Thiocystis violascens DSM 198: one gene and its partner. The protein of the gene in region 1 interacts with the protein of each later gene in a pairwise test. Links are inferred from orthologs where the notes say so. Each region holds a gene or a part of one and is shown in the gene's direction. Other genes may lie near its edges.

Region 1 (7,096 bases):
CGGAATAGGTGTACCAGGACGATTTGCGGGCGTATCTCAGCTCCTTCATGCGTGGCGCCAGACGCACCTCGCCCTGCTCGTCCAGGTCGATATAGCGCACGCTGTGCAGGAACTCCGTGCCCTCGGGGAAGAGTCCGGCGGCGAGATGAATCTGACCCGCTTTCTGCAGTTCGCCCGCCCGCCCGACATAGGACATGAAGCGCTGCTCCAGGGGCGCCCAATCGAACTTCACCGTTCGCGCCTCGGCAAGTTGACCATCCTTGTCCAGATCGACACCCAGGCTGGATTCGTCGACCGGGTCGATCATTATGTCCTGACGCCGGACCAGCGCTTCGACGATGGCCAGGTTGGTCCGGTAGACCAGCGGATCGAATTGGCCCTCGCGGTTTTCCCGAAAGGGGGCGGACAGGCGGATGAGCACGTCGTCGGTCGAGCCGTTGGTGGGCCAGAAGGTGCCCGGAAAGGGGTAATAGGAGAAGGCCCGCCAGCCGGTATAGACGCCCGCGGGATCGCGGTCGAAACCCTGGTCGTCGAACTGGAACAAGGCGTCGGGAATGTAGCCGTCCCAGCGGCCATCGCCCTGATGATCCCAGTTCGCGGGCAATTCGCCGGCCAGCGTCTCGGCCAGCGGAATACGTCCGGTCGCGTCGCGATAATTATCGGTGCGGACGTAGTCGAGAATCTCGGCATCGCCGATCGCGGCCACCTCGGCGCGGCGGTCGACGAACAGATTGCGCCAGGGGTTTTGCAGTGCGGCTTCGGGCAGACTGTAGTTCTGCTGAAGGTCGCTGTCGTCCAGGTAGGTCGGGATCCGGCCGCGGGTGTGACAGGTGAAACAGGGGTTGAAGACCTTGCCTGTCGCATCCTCGGTCTTGGTATAGCACTGAGAGCTGATGTAGGCCGTGAGATTTTCGATGCGGGTGTCGGTCAGATCGGGGTGAGGCGCATCCGACTCCGCCCGTGCGCTGGAAAACCCGCAGCCGGAAACGAGCAGGACGCACAACAGGAAGAGATGCCCGCCTGTTCCTGTCATGGTCAATGGACATGGCCGTTTCATCGGAGTGACTCCTTAAAAATGAAAATGGGCGCGCGGGATGCGATCGCCGCGCGCCCTCATGAAGTCCCGCGATCAGGCTATTGGTCGAGGCGCGGGAAGGGTCCGATGTAGCCGATGTGCGACTCCTTGTCATCCGGACTCGCGGCCTGATCGGCATCCGATTCGCCGTAAGGGTGCTGGGTCACCAGCGTCAGGTAGCCGAAGCCATTGATATTGGTATGCCAGAACGGCGACGTGGTCTCCGCGCCAAAGGGCGTGGTGGCGATGCGGGTCAGTTCGCTGGTATGGAGGTCGTAGCTCCAGACGGCATCGTTTTGGTGGCCGCTGGTGTCTTCGCCGATGACCAGCGATTTGTATTTGGGAAGGTAAGTCACATTGTCCGGGGAGGCGATCCCGTCGACATCGCAGGTGTTTTCGGACAGTTCGGTGCCGGTGTAATCCTTCGGCGTTCCCACCACGACGCCATACATATTGTGGGCGACATAATCGCTGTCGATCAGCTTGCCACGGCTGTCCTTGACCCGCCGCTTGACATCCATGCCATAGACCGCGCCGCACTTGTTCACCGTATCCAGCCGAATGTGGTTGGGGCCGCCGATGTCCCGGTCATCGCCATCCATCATGCCGTAACGTAGCTCGCTCATAGCGACGTAGAGCACCTTGTCGTCCGGGTTGTAGGTCAGGCCTTCTTCCTTGCGGAACTCGGTGGTCGCCCCCAGGTGCGCGGCATAGAGACGGGTCTCCAGACGCGATGCCAGCTTGTTCTTGCCGTTTTTCAGGCGGGTGCAGAGCAGGCCTTCATCGTAGGTATTGGTGCTGGTAAAGCCGTCTGGGCAGGTTCCCGCTGCCGCATCGAGCGGTTCGGCGCGCTCGAAAAGATCGGCGAAGGTCGTTTTGTTTTCGAGAGCGGCGCGGATTTCGTCATTGGTGGCGTGCCCAAGACTGATCCACTCGATATCGGCGCTGCCCGGGCCTTCTCCGGAGGTCTGCTCCCAGCGCGCGGCATAGAGGGTGCCAGCGCTCAGATTCCGCGGACGATCGGCGACGAACATGAACAGACCGACATTGGGACCGTCGTCGGAGAGGTAGACAGTACGGTTGTCGGGCATGACATAGGCCAGTTCATGCGCGAAGCGACCCATGGCGTAATGCTTGGTCACGGTGTGCGCGCCATCGCCGGAAGTCACCTTGATCTCGGGCGTCCAGCCAAAGTAATACCCCAGATAGGCGGCGTTGGCGGCGGTGTTCTCGACCTTGTTGTAGTCCGCGATGCCCTGGATATGCGCATCGTGCCAGGTCGGATCGTCGAACCAGGCGCGGTTTTCGGCCCGCAGGTTCATGATCGCCATGGGCGGTTCGTATTCCTCGGAACCCAGGTGCGTGCCCCAGGGCGTGGTCATGCCGGCGCAATTGACATAGGTTCCGAATTCATCCGAAAAATCCACCGAGCGCGTGGCAACGGCGGACAGATTGCCGCTCTTATCCTGCGCTAGCTTGGTGACATAGGCGCCGCCCACGCTGCATTCCAACTGGGTCACGGCAAACAGATCCGAGCCGTATTTCAGCAGCGAGGTGTGATCCGGTCCCGAGCCATTGGTGCAGATCCAGGGGCTGCCGTCTTCTTGCCGGAGCGGCTGGCCATCCATGTCTTTCAGCAGGCCGAAGGTCTCGAACTGGCCCTTCTCGCCGCCGAGCAGCGGCAGGCGCTGATTGGTCCGCACCAGATCCCGATATCCGATGTCATGAGTCGTACCCTGGATGACGACGGAATCGGATGCGCGAATCTCGCGTTTTTCATCCTGCGTCACTGGAACCGTGACTTCGGAAAACTCCAGACTTCCCAGATCCGCGGATGTCTGTGTGCAGCCGAGCGCCAGCAGTAAGGCAGGCAGGCTGCACAGGGTTTTGTTGAACGACTGATTCATGAATTGTTTTCCTGACATGAGTGATAAATCTGATGGCTTGAGCCGGAACAGGCCGTGCAACCGAGCATTGGCCCCCCATCCTAAAAAAGCGACATGAAAAACGGATCAGGAAACCGTGAAGATTCAGTGACCGAATCATGACGGGCAGAGACAATGGGATGACTGGCATTGCCCGGTACAGTCGCTAACGCTAAACTTGGCGATTGATTCGATCCGAACGACGACGACCCGTCCGCCATGCATCAAGCGGGCGGGATCGCTCATCACTCGCCCTTGTCGATTTCCGACGCCTCCTTCAACGCCCGATCCGGAGCCCGCATGGCCACAGAGCGCACCCTTTCCATTATCAAACCCAATGCCGTCGCCAAGGACGCCATTGGCGCCATCCTGAGCCGCTTCGAGGCCGCCGGTCTGAAGATCGTCGCCGCGCGCATGCTGCACCTGAGCCGCGAACAGGCCTCCGCCTTTTATGCCATTCATCAGGGCAAGCCGTTCTTCGAGGAACTGGTTGGTTTCATGACCTCCGGCCCGGTCATGGTCCAGGTGCTGGAAGGCGAGGACGCCGTCGCCAAGAACCGCGACATCATGGGCGCCACCAATCCGGCCAATGCCGCGCCCGGCACCATCCGCGCGGATTTCGCCGACTCCTTCACCGAAAACGCCGCGCATGGCTCGGATGCCCCGGAGACGGCGGAAGTCGAAATTGCCTTCTTCTTCCCGGAAGGCGTTTGCCCACGCACCCGCTAACAGGCCACCGTCCATGACGACCGCCGGAACCAAGCCCAACCTGCTGAATCTGAACCTCGCCGACTGCGAGGCGCTGGTCGTCGGGCTGGGCGTCAAGGCGTTTCATGGACGCAATCTGTTCAAGTGGGTTCACAAGCATGGCGTCGTCGAGTTCGACGCCATGACCGATCTTTCCCGGTCGTTGCGCGAAACCCTGCGCGAGACCGTGGAGATCCGTTTGCCGCGCATCGTCGAGGCCCATCCCTCCGAAGACGGCACCATCAAATGGATCATGGAACTTCATGACGGACAGCGCATCGAGACCGTCTTCATCCCCGAAGGACGGCGCAGCACCATCTGCGTCTCCTCGCAAGTGGGTTGTGCGCTGGAGTGCGCCTTCTGCGCGACGGCCCGGCAGGGCTTCAATCGCAACCTGGCCGTGAGCGAGATCATCGGTCAGGTCTGGCATGCCGCGCGCCAGCTCGACAAACCGCCGACCAACGTGGTGATGATGGGCATGGGCGAGCCGCTCGCCAATTTCGAGTCCGTGGTCAAGGCCATGGACATCATGCAGGACGATCTCGCCTATATGCTGGCCAAGCAGCGGGTGACGCTGAGCACCTCCGGCATCGTGCCGAACATCTATCGGCTGCGCGAGGTCAGCGACGTCTCGCTGGCCGTCTCGCTGCATGCGCCGAACGACGCGCTGCGCGATCAGTTGGTTCCGATCAACCGCAAATACCCGCTGGCCGAACTGCTGCCCGCGTGCAAAGCCTATATTGGTCAGGACAAGCGCCGCAAAGTCACCTGGGAGTACGTCATGCTCGACGGCATCAATGACAGTCTCGCGCACGCCAAGCAACTGATTCGTCTGCTCGAAGGCATTCCGTCCAAGCTCAATCTGATACCCTTCAATCCCTTCGCCGGGAGCGACTTCGGCACCTCGCCCCCCGAGCGCATCGAGGCGTTCCGCCTGCGGCTCACGCGCGCGGGGATCTTTGCGATGACGCGCAAGACGCGCGGCGACGAGATCGCCGCCGCCTGCGGGCAGTTGGTCGGTCGGGTGGAAGACCGCACGCGTCGGCTCGGTCGGGTGGTGGTCGAGGCCGGCCCCAGGGTGGCGACCGGATGAACCGTCACCCGCTTCAATCCGTCATGATCGTCGGGCTCTGCCTCCTGCTGGCCGGTTGCGGCGGCAAGAAAACCATCCAGCAAAACGACGAGTCGCTCGGATTGGATCCCGAGGACAGCCCTGCCGAGCTTTACGTCCGCATGGCCGAGGAATACTACAACCGCGGTCAGACCGAGGTCGCCTTTCGGCGCGCCCAGCAGGCTATCGAGGCCGACGCGAAATATCCGCGCGCCCACGTCTGGGTGGCGTTTCTCTACGAGGAAATCGGGCAGGCCGAGCGTGCCCGGCAGCACTATGAAAAGGCGTTGAAGCTCTCGCCCAATAATTCGGATGTCCGTTATGCCTACGGTTCCTACGAGTGCCGTCAGAAGCGTTACGCGGAGGCCGATGAACAATTTAAAAAAGCGCTGGCGAACCCGCTCTACGCGACCCCCTGGATCGCCATGACCAACGCTGGCAACTGTGCCGCTAGCGCGGGCAATGCCAGCAAGGCCAAGGAGTATTATCGCGCGGCCATCGCCGCGAATCCGAATTTCGGTCCCGCGCTGGCCAGGCTGGCCGAGCTCGAGTACAAAGGCGGCGACGCGAAGACCGCGAAGGGCTATCTGGATCGGTATTTCGAGCCGAACACGGTGCGCACGCCGGCAACGGCCTATCACGCGCTCTTGGTCGGAGCACAGGTCGAGCGTCAACTCGGCAACCGCAAGCGCGCTGCGTATTTCGATCAGATGCTGAAAACCAATTTCCCTCAAGCGCCCAAAACCCGAGAGTTCTAGGGGTCCGTATTGCCATGAACCAAATGACAGCCAATGATTCGGACGATCGCAAGGTCGTCGATCTCGTCGAGAGTCCCGGCCGGCGGTTGCGGGTGCAGCGCCAGTCGCGCGGAATCGAGATCGAGCGCATTGCCACGCAACTCCATTTACGCAACGATGTTGTGGAAGCGCTTGAGCAGGATCGCTACGACGCGCTTCCTGCCCCGGTCTATGTCGCCGGATACCTGAGAAATTACGCGCGTTTGATCGGGCTCGACCCGACCTCGATCGTCAACGCTTACTATGCCGCGACTCCGCAGGCCGATCATCGGATGACGCAGGTCGTCCAAACGCAGGGGGCACGTCGCGATCGCCAACCCGGAAACCTTCGGGGGCGTCTGATCGGTTTGGCCATTGCTGGCGCGGCGATCGTCACGTTGACTCTGTGGTGGCAGAATCGCGCCGACCAGGGAGTGGGATTCAGCTCGGATTGGCTGCAATCGCTGTTCGGCCAAGCCCAAAGCCAGATGGCGGCGGCGGAGGAGGAGCAGGGCCGAGACGAGGCGTCCCCGGCCACCGAGTTCGATGCGCCCGAACCAGGCGCCGCGGAGCCGGTCCTCGCCGAGCAGCCGACGACGGCGCCCGCCGATACCACCGAGTCCGACGCACCGACCCCGATTCCGGTCTCGCTGACGACTTCAACGCCAACCCCGCTAACCGCGCCCGAGCCTGTTTTGGCGCAATCTGGTGGCGTGCCAGGGCCGTTGCGGCCAGAGGCTGCGGGAGTCGCTGACACCGCCGAGGAGCCCGAAACCGCTGTCGTCACTCCCGCCAGCGCGACCGAGGTCGTGCTCGAATTCACCGGCACCTCCTGGGTCAGCGTCATGGGCAGCGATGGAAATGTCGTGCTCAACGGGGAGATGCGCGAGGGCGACCGTCGCGTATTGGAAGGCCAGCCGCCCTATAAGTTCGTCATCGGCAACGCCTCGGCAACCCGGATGACGCTCGGCGGAAACGCCTTCGATCTCATCGGCCGTTCGCGTGGCAACGTGGCGCGCTTTACGCTGGATCCACAGAACCCGCGATGACCAAGCATGACTAAACACATCCAAGCCATCCGGGGGATGCATGACATCCTGCCCGAACGCATCGCGATCTGGCATCGGATCGAGGACACGGCGCGCCAGGTGCTCTCCGGTTACGGCTACGCGGAGATCCGCACCCCGCTGGTCGAGGTGACGGACCTGTTCAAGCGCTCCATCGGCGAGGTGACCGATATCGTCGAAAAGGAGATGTACAGCTTCGAGGATCGCAACGGCGACAGCCTGAGTCTGCGCCCGGAGGGGACGGCAAGCTGCGTGCGCGCGGCCATCGAGCACGGTTTGCTGGTCCAGCCCCAGCGGCTCTGGTATCGCGGCCCCATGTTCCGCTACGAGCGTCCGCAGCGCGGGCGCTATCGGCAGTTCCATCAGATCGGGGTCGAGGTCTTCGGTCTGGACGG
Region 2 (7,107 bases), 710 kb from region 1 along the record:
TGCGCAACCGTTGCTCGTGCAGCAGCGATTCGATGGCGATGAAGGTGTCGGGGGCGACCGCGCCGGTGCGAATCTTGGCGCGGACCCGATTCACCCAACCCATCACCCGCTGATCGAGACCCGCGTCGGTGCCGATCGGATAGTACAGCCGGGTCCGCCCGTCGATCAGGGTTGGCAGGATCTCATCCAGCGCGTCGAGGGGATGGGCCTGATCGGCGCCAAAGCGCTCGGTCGCGCCTTCGAGACCGAGACGCGCCCCATCCCACTGTTCGCGCTCCGCGTCACGGGGTCGACAGAAAAGAATGAATTCGCCTTCCTTGCGCCGGGGCACAAAGACCGCGAAGGCGTCAGGCTCCGGAAAACCGGAGACATAGCTGAAATCGCTGTTCTGACGAAAAGGATAATGAACATCGCGATTGCGGATCGCCTCGCGCGCCGCCGGCAGGATCGCGAGCCCTTCGGGACCGATGGATTTCAACAGGGCACGCCGACGGCGTTTGTATTCGGTCGCGTTCATGGCTGCCCGGACGCGTCGCCTGGACTCGCCCGCTCGTCATGAATCAGCATTGCCGCCACACGGATAAATTCGATCACTTCGGCCAGCGCCTCCTCGTTTTCTTCGACATCGTCAAGATCATCGAGGTCCATCCGCGTCAGATCGGTAAAATCTCGCAGAATCTCGCGGGTCTGCTCGGAGAGATCGGACACCGCCACGCCCAGTACGCCGAAGGCGAAGAGGAATCCCCGCACCCAGTCATAGAGCGCGGTTGCGCGCTCGGCTAGCGGACGGTCGTCGTCCGGCAAGAGCGGATGGAAGCCCAGATCCGGATCGCGTATCCCGTTTTGAGTCGCGGTCGCCAGATCGCTCAGACCTTCGCGGACCCCGGCGAGCCGCGGATCGGCGGGCTCCGCAGGTTCCGCAGCGGGCAGGAGTTGCAGAAACCAGGCGTTCAGCGGATCCGGATCGCCACCGCAGAGGAGACCGCACAGGATTCCATGTGCTTCGCCGGGTGACGGATTTAAAGGGCTGACCTCCAACAAGCGGCCAACCTGATCGTAGTCGATGTCCGTGGAAACCTCCGTACCCTGGGGGATACGCCCAAATGTTGAGAAATAACCGCTAAATCATAGCATGCGCTTCCGCCCGATTGACCGCTCACGACGCCCCTTCTATAGTGCAGGGAATTTCAACGGAGCCGCGGACTTTGGCCAACTTCGACCTCGACGAACTGGAGCAGCAGGTAAACGCCCTGATCCGCCTGAATCAACGGCTCCGGGAGGAAAATCTCACCCTGCGCGCGCGCCAGGAAACCCTGGTCGCCGAACGCGGCGAATTGATCGAAAAAACCGAGCAGAGCCGTAGCCGCGTCGAAGCCATGCTGTCCCGGTTGCGCGCAATGGAGGAAAATTTGTGAGCGACGAGCCGCTGCAGGTCAGTATCAAAATCCTGGAAAAAGAGTATCGGATCGCTTGTGCGCAACATGAACAGGAGGATTTGAAGGCGTCGGCCCGTCTGCTCGACCATCGCATGCGCGAGATTCGTCAAAATGGCCGGGTGATCGGCACCGACCGCATCGCGGTGATGGCGGCGTTGAACATCGCGCATGACCTCATTCAGCTTCAACGCGCGCAGCCTGGACTCGACCCGGATGCCGGTCGGCGTCTACGCGAACTTCAGGAGCGGATCTCGATGGCGCTCGCCAACGAACCGCCCGCTGAACAACCCGCCGAAACCCCTCTTGCAGAACCTGCGGAACCACTGCTGGACGCCTCGAATGAAAGGGTATAGCCTTATTCCCAAGACACCCCCTGTAGCGCTCGATCACGGCCTGGGTATTTTCTTGAGCCTAATTGCTACCCAGGGGATGAGGACCGCTTGGCTGTTGCGCATGTCCGTCATCGAGCGGAAAGCCTGAAGCCGAGCCAATTGTCCCCACTTGAACCGCTTGGTTCAAGAACGAAGGCCGATAACGGCGTCAATGGGGGGTGTCCCTTTCGCTCCATGCCACTCAATCTCCCACCTCAAACGCGACGCGAGCTGCGAGCCGCGCGACGGCGACTGCAACCCCGCCAGCATCGACGACACGCCGCCAGCGTGGCGAAACAACTCAAACACCATCGTTTTTTTCTGCGTGCCCGGCGCATTGCCTTCTATTGGCCGACCGACGGCGAGTTGGATCCGCGCCCACTCCTGCGGTACGCAAACCAGCGCGGAAAAGTGTGCTATCTCCCCGTCCTGAGACCACGCAACACCTGTTGGGGACGCGGAAAGATCTGGTTCGTGCGCTTCCGTCCGGGAGACCGTATGCGCCCCAATCGCTTCGGCATCCCGGAACCGACGGCCCGCGGACGCCAGCTCAAACTCCCCTGGAATCTAGCGCTCGTGCTGATGCCCCTGGTAGGCTTCGATACGGACTGTCATCGCATCGGCATGGGAGGCGGCTTCTATGATCGCTCCCTGGCCTATCTGAGAGAACGCCGCTCCTGGAGACGCCCCCGCTTGATCGGCATCGCCCACGAATGTCAGCGCGTCGCGCGCATCGAACCCAGTCCCTGGGACATTCCACTGGATGCGGTTGTCACGGAACGTCAGGTCTATGCCAAGCCATCCGCGGGCGACCGCCTCGTTCAGAGCCGGATCGCGCCATCATGACCATCACCGACTCGCGCAATGACAGCGACGCACTTGATATCTATATCGCCAGACAGCCAATCCATGACCAGAGCCTGGGAGTGATCGGCTACGAGCTTCTGTACCGCCATGCCAACACGGAGCATGCCCGGATCGATGACGAGGATCTTGCGTCATCGGCGGTGATTCTCGGGAGCTTTATGCATATCGGGATCGACACCTTGGTTGGCAGCGCGCTGGCGTTTGTCAATCTTTCGCGCCGATTCATCGTCGACGCATCCCTGTTGCCCTTTTTCGAGGGGCAGGTCGTGCTGGAAATCCGCGAAGACCTGGAGCCCGACGACCAGATCCTGACCGGTCTGAGGAGACTCAAGGATCTCGGTCATAAAGTCTCCCTGGACGACTTCGCCGCCCGCCCGGGTCGCCAGCCTCTCCTGGAACTCGCGGATTACGTCAAGCTCGATGTGCTCAAACAGGATCCGGCACGGCTTCGGGAACTGCTTGCCATGCTCCGTTCCCATGATGTCGGCGTGGTGGCGAAGAACGTGGAGACACAGGAACTCCATGAGCGTTGCCAGGCATTGGGATTCGACTATTTCCAGGGCTTTTTCTATTGCCGTCCAAAGATGGTCGCGCAACATGGCCTGCCGCCCAATCAGGCCGTGGTCTTACGGTTGATCCAGCAGTTAGAGGATCCTGACAGCGATGTACGGGATCTGGAGCGGGTACTCGCGCAAGAAGTGACCATGACCTACAAACTGCTGCGTTACGTCAATAGCGCGGCATTCGCCCGGCGGCGCGAGATCGATTCATTGCGGGACGCCATCACGCTGATCGGAATCGATCGGATCCGGAACTGGGCCTACCTGATCCTCATGGGGCAAGTTGCCCACGGCAAGCCGAGCGCATTGATCGTCACCTGCATGATCCGAGCGCGCATGTGCGAACTGTTGGCCGAGCGATTCCAGCCTGACATCCGGCACCAGATGTTTGTCGTGGGTCTGTTTTCGCTCATCGACGCCCTGATGGACAGCGACATGCCGACCCTGCTCGACAATCTGGGCTTGAGCCTGCCGATCAAGCTCGCACTCTTGGAAGGCGAAGGCATCCTGGGAGAGTTACTGCGACAGGTGGTCGAATACGAGCAGGGGCGTTGGGAAGGGCTGGCCGACAGCCAGATCCCCCGCGACGAATATTTGCGCGCCTACCTGGAGGCGCTTCAGTGGTCCAATGAGACGATGGGGATCGTGTCCGAAACGGGCATCAGAACTGGCGCATCCGAATATTGAGCGTCTGAATCCGATAGGCGATCTGGCGCGGGGTCATGTTGAGCAGGCGCGCGGCCTTGGCCTGGACCCAGCCGGCCTCTTCCAGCGCGGCGATGACCCGTTCGCGCTCGTCCAGATCGGGGTCGTTGAGATCGATCTGACTGGTTGTCGCCGTGACGACGGATGGCTGGGAAAAATCCGCGCCCCCGGCGCTCACGTCGATCCCGGTCAGATTGATGACATCCCGATCGATGATCCCCTGCTCGCTCATGACCGCGGCGCGCTCCATGCAATTTTCCAGCTCGCGGACGTTGCCGGGCCAGTCGTAGCGCATCAGGACACGCAGCGCGCTGTCGGTGATTTCGAGTTCGCGGCCCTGCAGACGGGCGACCTTGTCGACCAGAAAACGCGCCAGATCCGGGACATCCTCGATGCGCTCGCGCAGTGCGGGCATGCGGATCGGCATGACGTTGAGGCGATAATACAAATCCTCGCGGAACTCGCCGGCGCGCACCCCGGACTCCAGATCGCGGTTGGTGGCGGCAATCACCCGCACGTCGACTTTCAGTGTCCGCCCTCCGCCAACCCGCTCGAATTCGCCTTCCTGCAGGACGCGCAAGAGTTTGGCCTGAAAGGCGGGCGAGATTTCGCCGATCTCGTCGAGAAAGAGCGTGCCGCCGTCGGCCTGCTCGAAGCGTCCCTTGCGCAGACTGACGGCACCGGTGAAGGCGCCTTTTTCGTGCCCGAACAGCTCGGACTCCAGCAGGTTATCCGGCAGGGCGGCGCAGTTGAGCTTGATGAAGGCGGCGCGCGCGCGCGGCGAATTGTAATGAATGGCGTTGGCGATCAGTTCCTTGCCGGTTCCGGATTCGCCCCGGATCAGCACCGTGGTGTTCCATTTGGCGACCTGACGCACCTGATCGAAGACCAGGCGCATGCTGTTGGCACGCCCGATGATGCTGTCGAACCCATGGGCGCCCTTGACCTCGCGGCGCAGTTTGTCGCGCTCCTCGCGCAGCGCCTGCTGTTCGGCCTCGACGGTGCGGGCAAGACGGACCGCCTGCCCGATCAGGTTGGCAACCATTTCGAGAAAGCGCGACCGGTCGGCAAGTAGACTCTCGTCGGCGGGCGGCTGAGCGGCGAAGACGCCGATCGCGCCATCATCCCCGCAGCGGATCGGGACGCCGATAAAAGGAAGATTCGGATCGTAGAGGTTCAGACGATCCAGAAAATTCGGTTCGTCGGCCACCCGCGGCAAAATCCAGGGGGCGTTGGTGGAAAGGATGCGTCCGATCACGCCCTCGCCCGGTTGGTAGCTGATCTTTTCAAAGGGTTCGGCGTCCTTGTCGTGGATAGCGCTGATCAGGAGTTCGCCGCGCTCTTCGTCGAGCAGACAGACCAGTCCGTGACCCATACGCCCACACTCGTGCAGGACGCCGAGCACCTCGCGCAGCGTCTGGCGCAGATTCAACGAACGGCTCAGCACGCTGCTCACCTCGAACAGCGCGGCCAGTTGGGACTCCAGCAAGGCGAGACGCAGGGCGTCCTCGGCATGGCCGAAATCGGTGACAGGAGAATTCATGGCTCGTTCTGGCAAGGTCATTCGTCCGGTAGCACGGCGGTCAGGGACACGCGGATCAGACAGCCGTCGGTTTGCTCGGGATCGACCTCGATCGATCCGCCATGGGCGTTGGCGATTTCCTGGGCCAGCGCGAGCCCCATTCCGGCCCGGCCGCGACGGTTGCGCCAACCGATGAAAAAGGGCTCGAAAACCCGGTAGCGGTCCTCGGAGGCGATGCCCGGACCATTGTCCTGGATCTCGATCTCCACGCTGCTGTCCAGGCGACGGGTGCTCAGGCGCAGCTCGCGCTGCGGACGGCTGGACTCGCGCAGCGCCTGGATGGCGTTATCAATCAGATGTTTGAACAATGAGCGCAACTGGTTCTGGTGGCCGGGCAGTTCGGGTAGGACGGAGGCCGGCTGCCAATCCACCACGATACCGGTCGCCAGCAGGCGTTCGGTCTCCAGTTCGAGCACTTGTCGCAACAACGCGTTGACATTGACCATGACGCCGGCCTCGCGCGGTCCCTCGGGCAGGGCCGCGCTCAAAGTGGCCAGCGCGCGCGCGCCGGAATCGCTGATCTGGTCGAGCATCCCCGCCAGGGTCTCCACGTTCCCCGCGCCGCTGCGCAGCATGCCGGCGGCGGCGTTGATGACATTGAGCGGCACCTGAATTTGATAGATGGCCGCGGCCAGCGCCTCGCGCATGCCGTGCATCAACTGCTGTTCGGCCAGGCTCGCGCGCAGATGTTCCAGTTGCGCGCGCTCGATCTCGCGATGACGCCCGGTGACATCGTTGGCCAGGATGAGCAGACGGCGTTCTCCAGGGGCCAATTGACCGAAATAGCTACGCGCCGTGGGGTCGGACTCATCGACCGGCGTCCCCGAGCAGGAGAACCAGCGCGGTCCCTGATGCCCGCGGATGTCGATGCTGACCTCGACATTCTTGAAACCGCGACCGTCGAGACAGGCCGCGAAGGGGTCGCTGCCGATCTGCTCGCCGATCGCCGCGCGCAGGACATCGACCGGTTCCTTGCCGCGCAGATCGCCGAGCAGTTTTTTGTATTCCTGATTGTCGAGGATGACCCTGCCCTCGCGGTCGAGCAGCACGACCAGCACGGGCGCGGCGTCCAGCACCGTCTCGATGCGCGCCTTCTGCTGGCGTAGCGCGCCTTCCAGCTCGTGCACCTTAGTCACGTCGCGGTGCATGCCGAGGAAATACTGGAGTCCGCCATCGCGCCCCAGCACCGGCGAGATGATCAGCTCCGCCAGGTAATCGCCGCCTTGCTTGGTGCGGTTGACCAGGGTGCCGGTCCAGGTCTGTTTGCGCTCGATGGTCCGCCACAGATGCTCGTAGACCGTGGCCGGGGTCGCGTTATTGGACAGGATCGCTTCGTTCTGGCCCAGCACCTCCTCGCGGCTGTAACCGGTCAGGGCCTCAAAGGCGAGATTGGCATAGAGAATCGTCGCCCTGGCATCGGTGATCGAGATGGCGATCGGCGACTGTTCGACCGCCTCGTAGAAGAGCCGCGGCGGCAGCGGGTCGGTCGCATTGCCGCCCATGAGGGCCAGCGCCTCAACCAGTTCCGGCGGGGTGCCGTCCGGGGGCGAGGCGAGAAAGGCGCTCAGCGCGTTGATCACGGCCTG

What was found.
Region 2: the proteins of ndk (region 1) and THIVI_RS16435 interact in binary tests that used the Escherichia coli proteins (3 or more experiments, as listed by UniProt). The link is inferred for Thiocystis violascens DSM 198 from one-to-one orthologs.

The regions. Positions count from the first base shown.
Region 1 is NC_018012.1:2,989,792-2,996,887, reverse strand. What follows is about bases 2,223-5,014. They hold ndk (nucleoside-diphosphate kinase), read left to right. Parts: upstream 2,223-3,300; coding sequence 3,301-3,729; downstream 3,730-5,014. Other genes in these bases: pilW (type IV pilus biogenesis/stability protein PilW), read left to right, coding at 4,837-5,014; rlmN (dual-specificity RNA methyltransferase RlmN), read left to right, coding at 3,743-4,840; THIVI_RS13275 (PhoX family protein), read right to left, coding at 2,223-2,982. Also shown: THIVI_RS13280 (hypothetical protein), read right to left, coding at 1-1,057; more of THIVI_RS13275, read right to left, coding at 1,135-2,222; more of pilW, read left to right, coding at 5,015-5,616; THIVI_RS13255 (RodZ domain-containing protein), read left to right, coding at 5,631-6,683; hisS (histidine--tRNA ligase), read left to right, coding at 6,690-7,096. UniProt on the Escherichia coli protein: Major role in the synthesis of nucleoside triphosphates other than ATP. The ATP gamma phosphate is transferred to the NDP beta phosphate via a ping-pong mechanism, using a phosphorylated active-site intermediate.
Region 2 is NC_018012.1:3,700,207-3,707,313, forward strand. The notes cover bases 1,025-3,827. They hold THIVI_RS16435 (5-formyltetrahydrofolate cyclo-ligase), read left to right. Parts: upstream 1,025-2,002; coding sequence 2,003-2,653; downstream 2,654-3,827. Other genes in these bases: THIVI_RS16420 (UPF0149 family protein), read right to left, coding at 1,025-1,041; THIVI_RS16425 (TIGR02449 family protein), read left to right, coding at 1,206-1,415; THIVI_RS16430 (cell division protein ZapA), read left to right, coding at 1,412-1,789; THIVI_RS16440 (EAL and HDOD domain-containing protein), read left to right, coding at 2,650-3,827. Also shown: pepP (Xaa-Pro aminopeptidase), read right to left, coding at 1-517; more of THIVI_RS16420, read right to left, coding at 514-1,024; more of THIVI_RS16440, read left to right, coding at 3,828-3,921; nif-specific transcriptional activator NifA, read right to left, coding at 3,896-5,482; nitrogen fixation negative regulator NifL, read right to left, coding at 5,500-7,107. UniProt on the Escherichia coli protein: Involved in the removal of 5-formyltetrahydrofolate.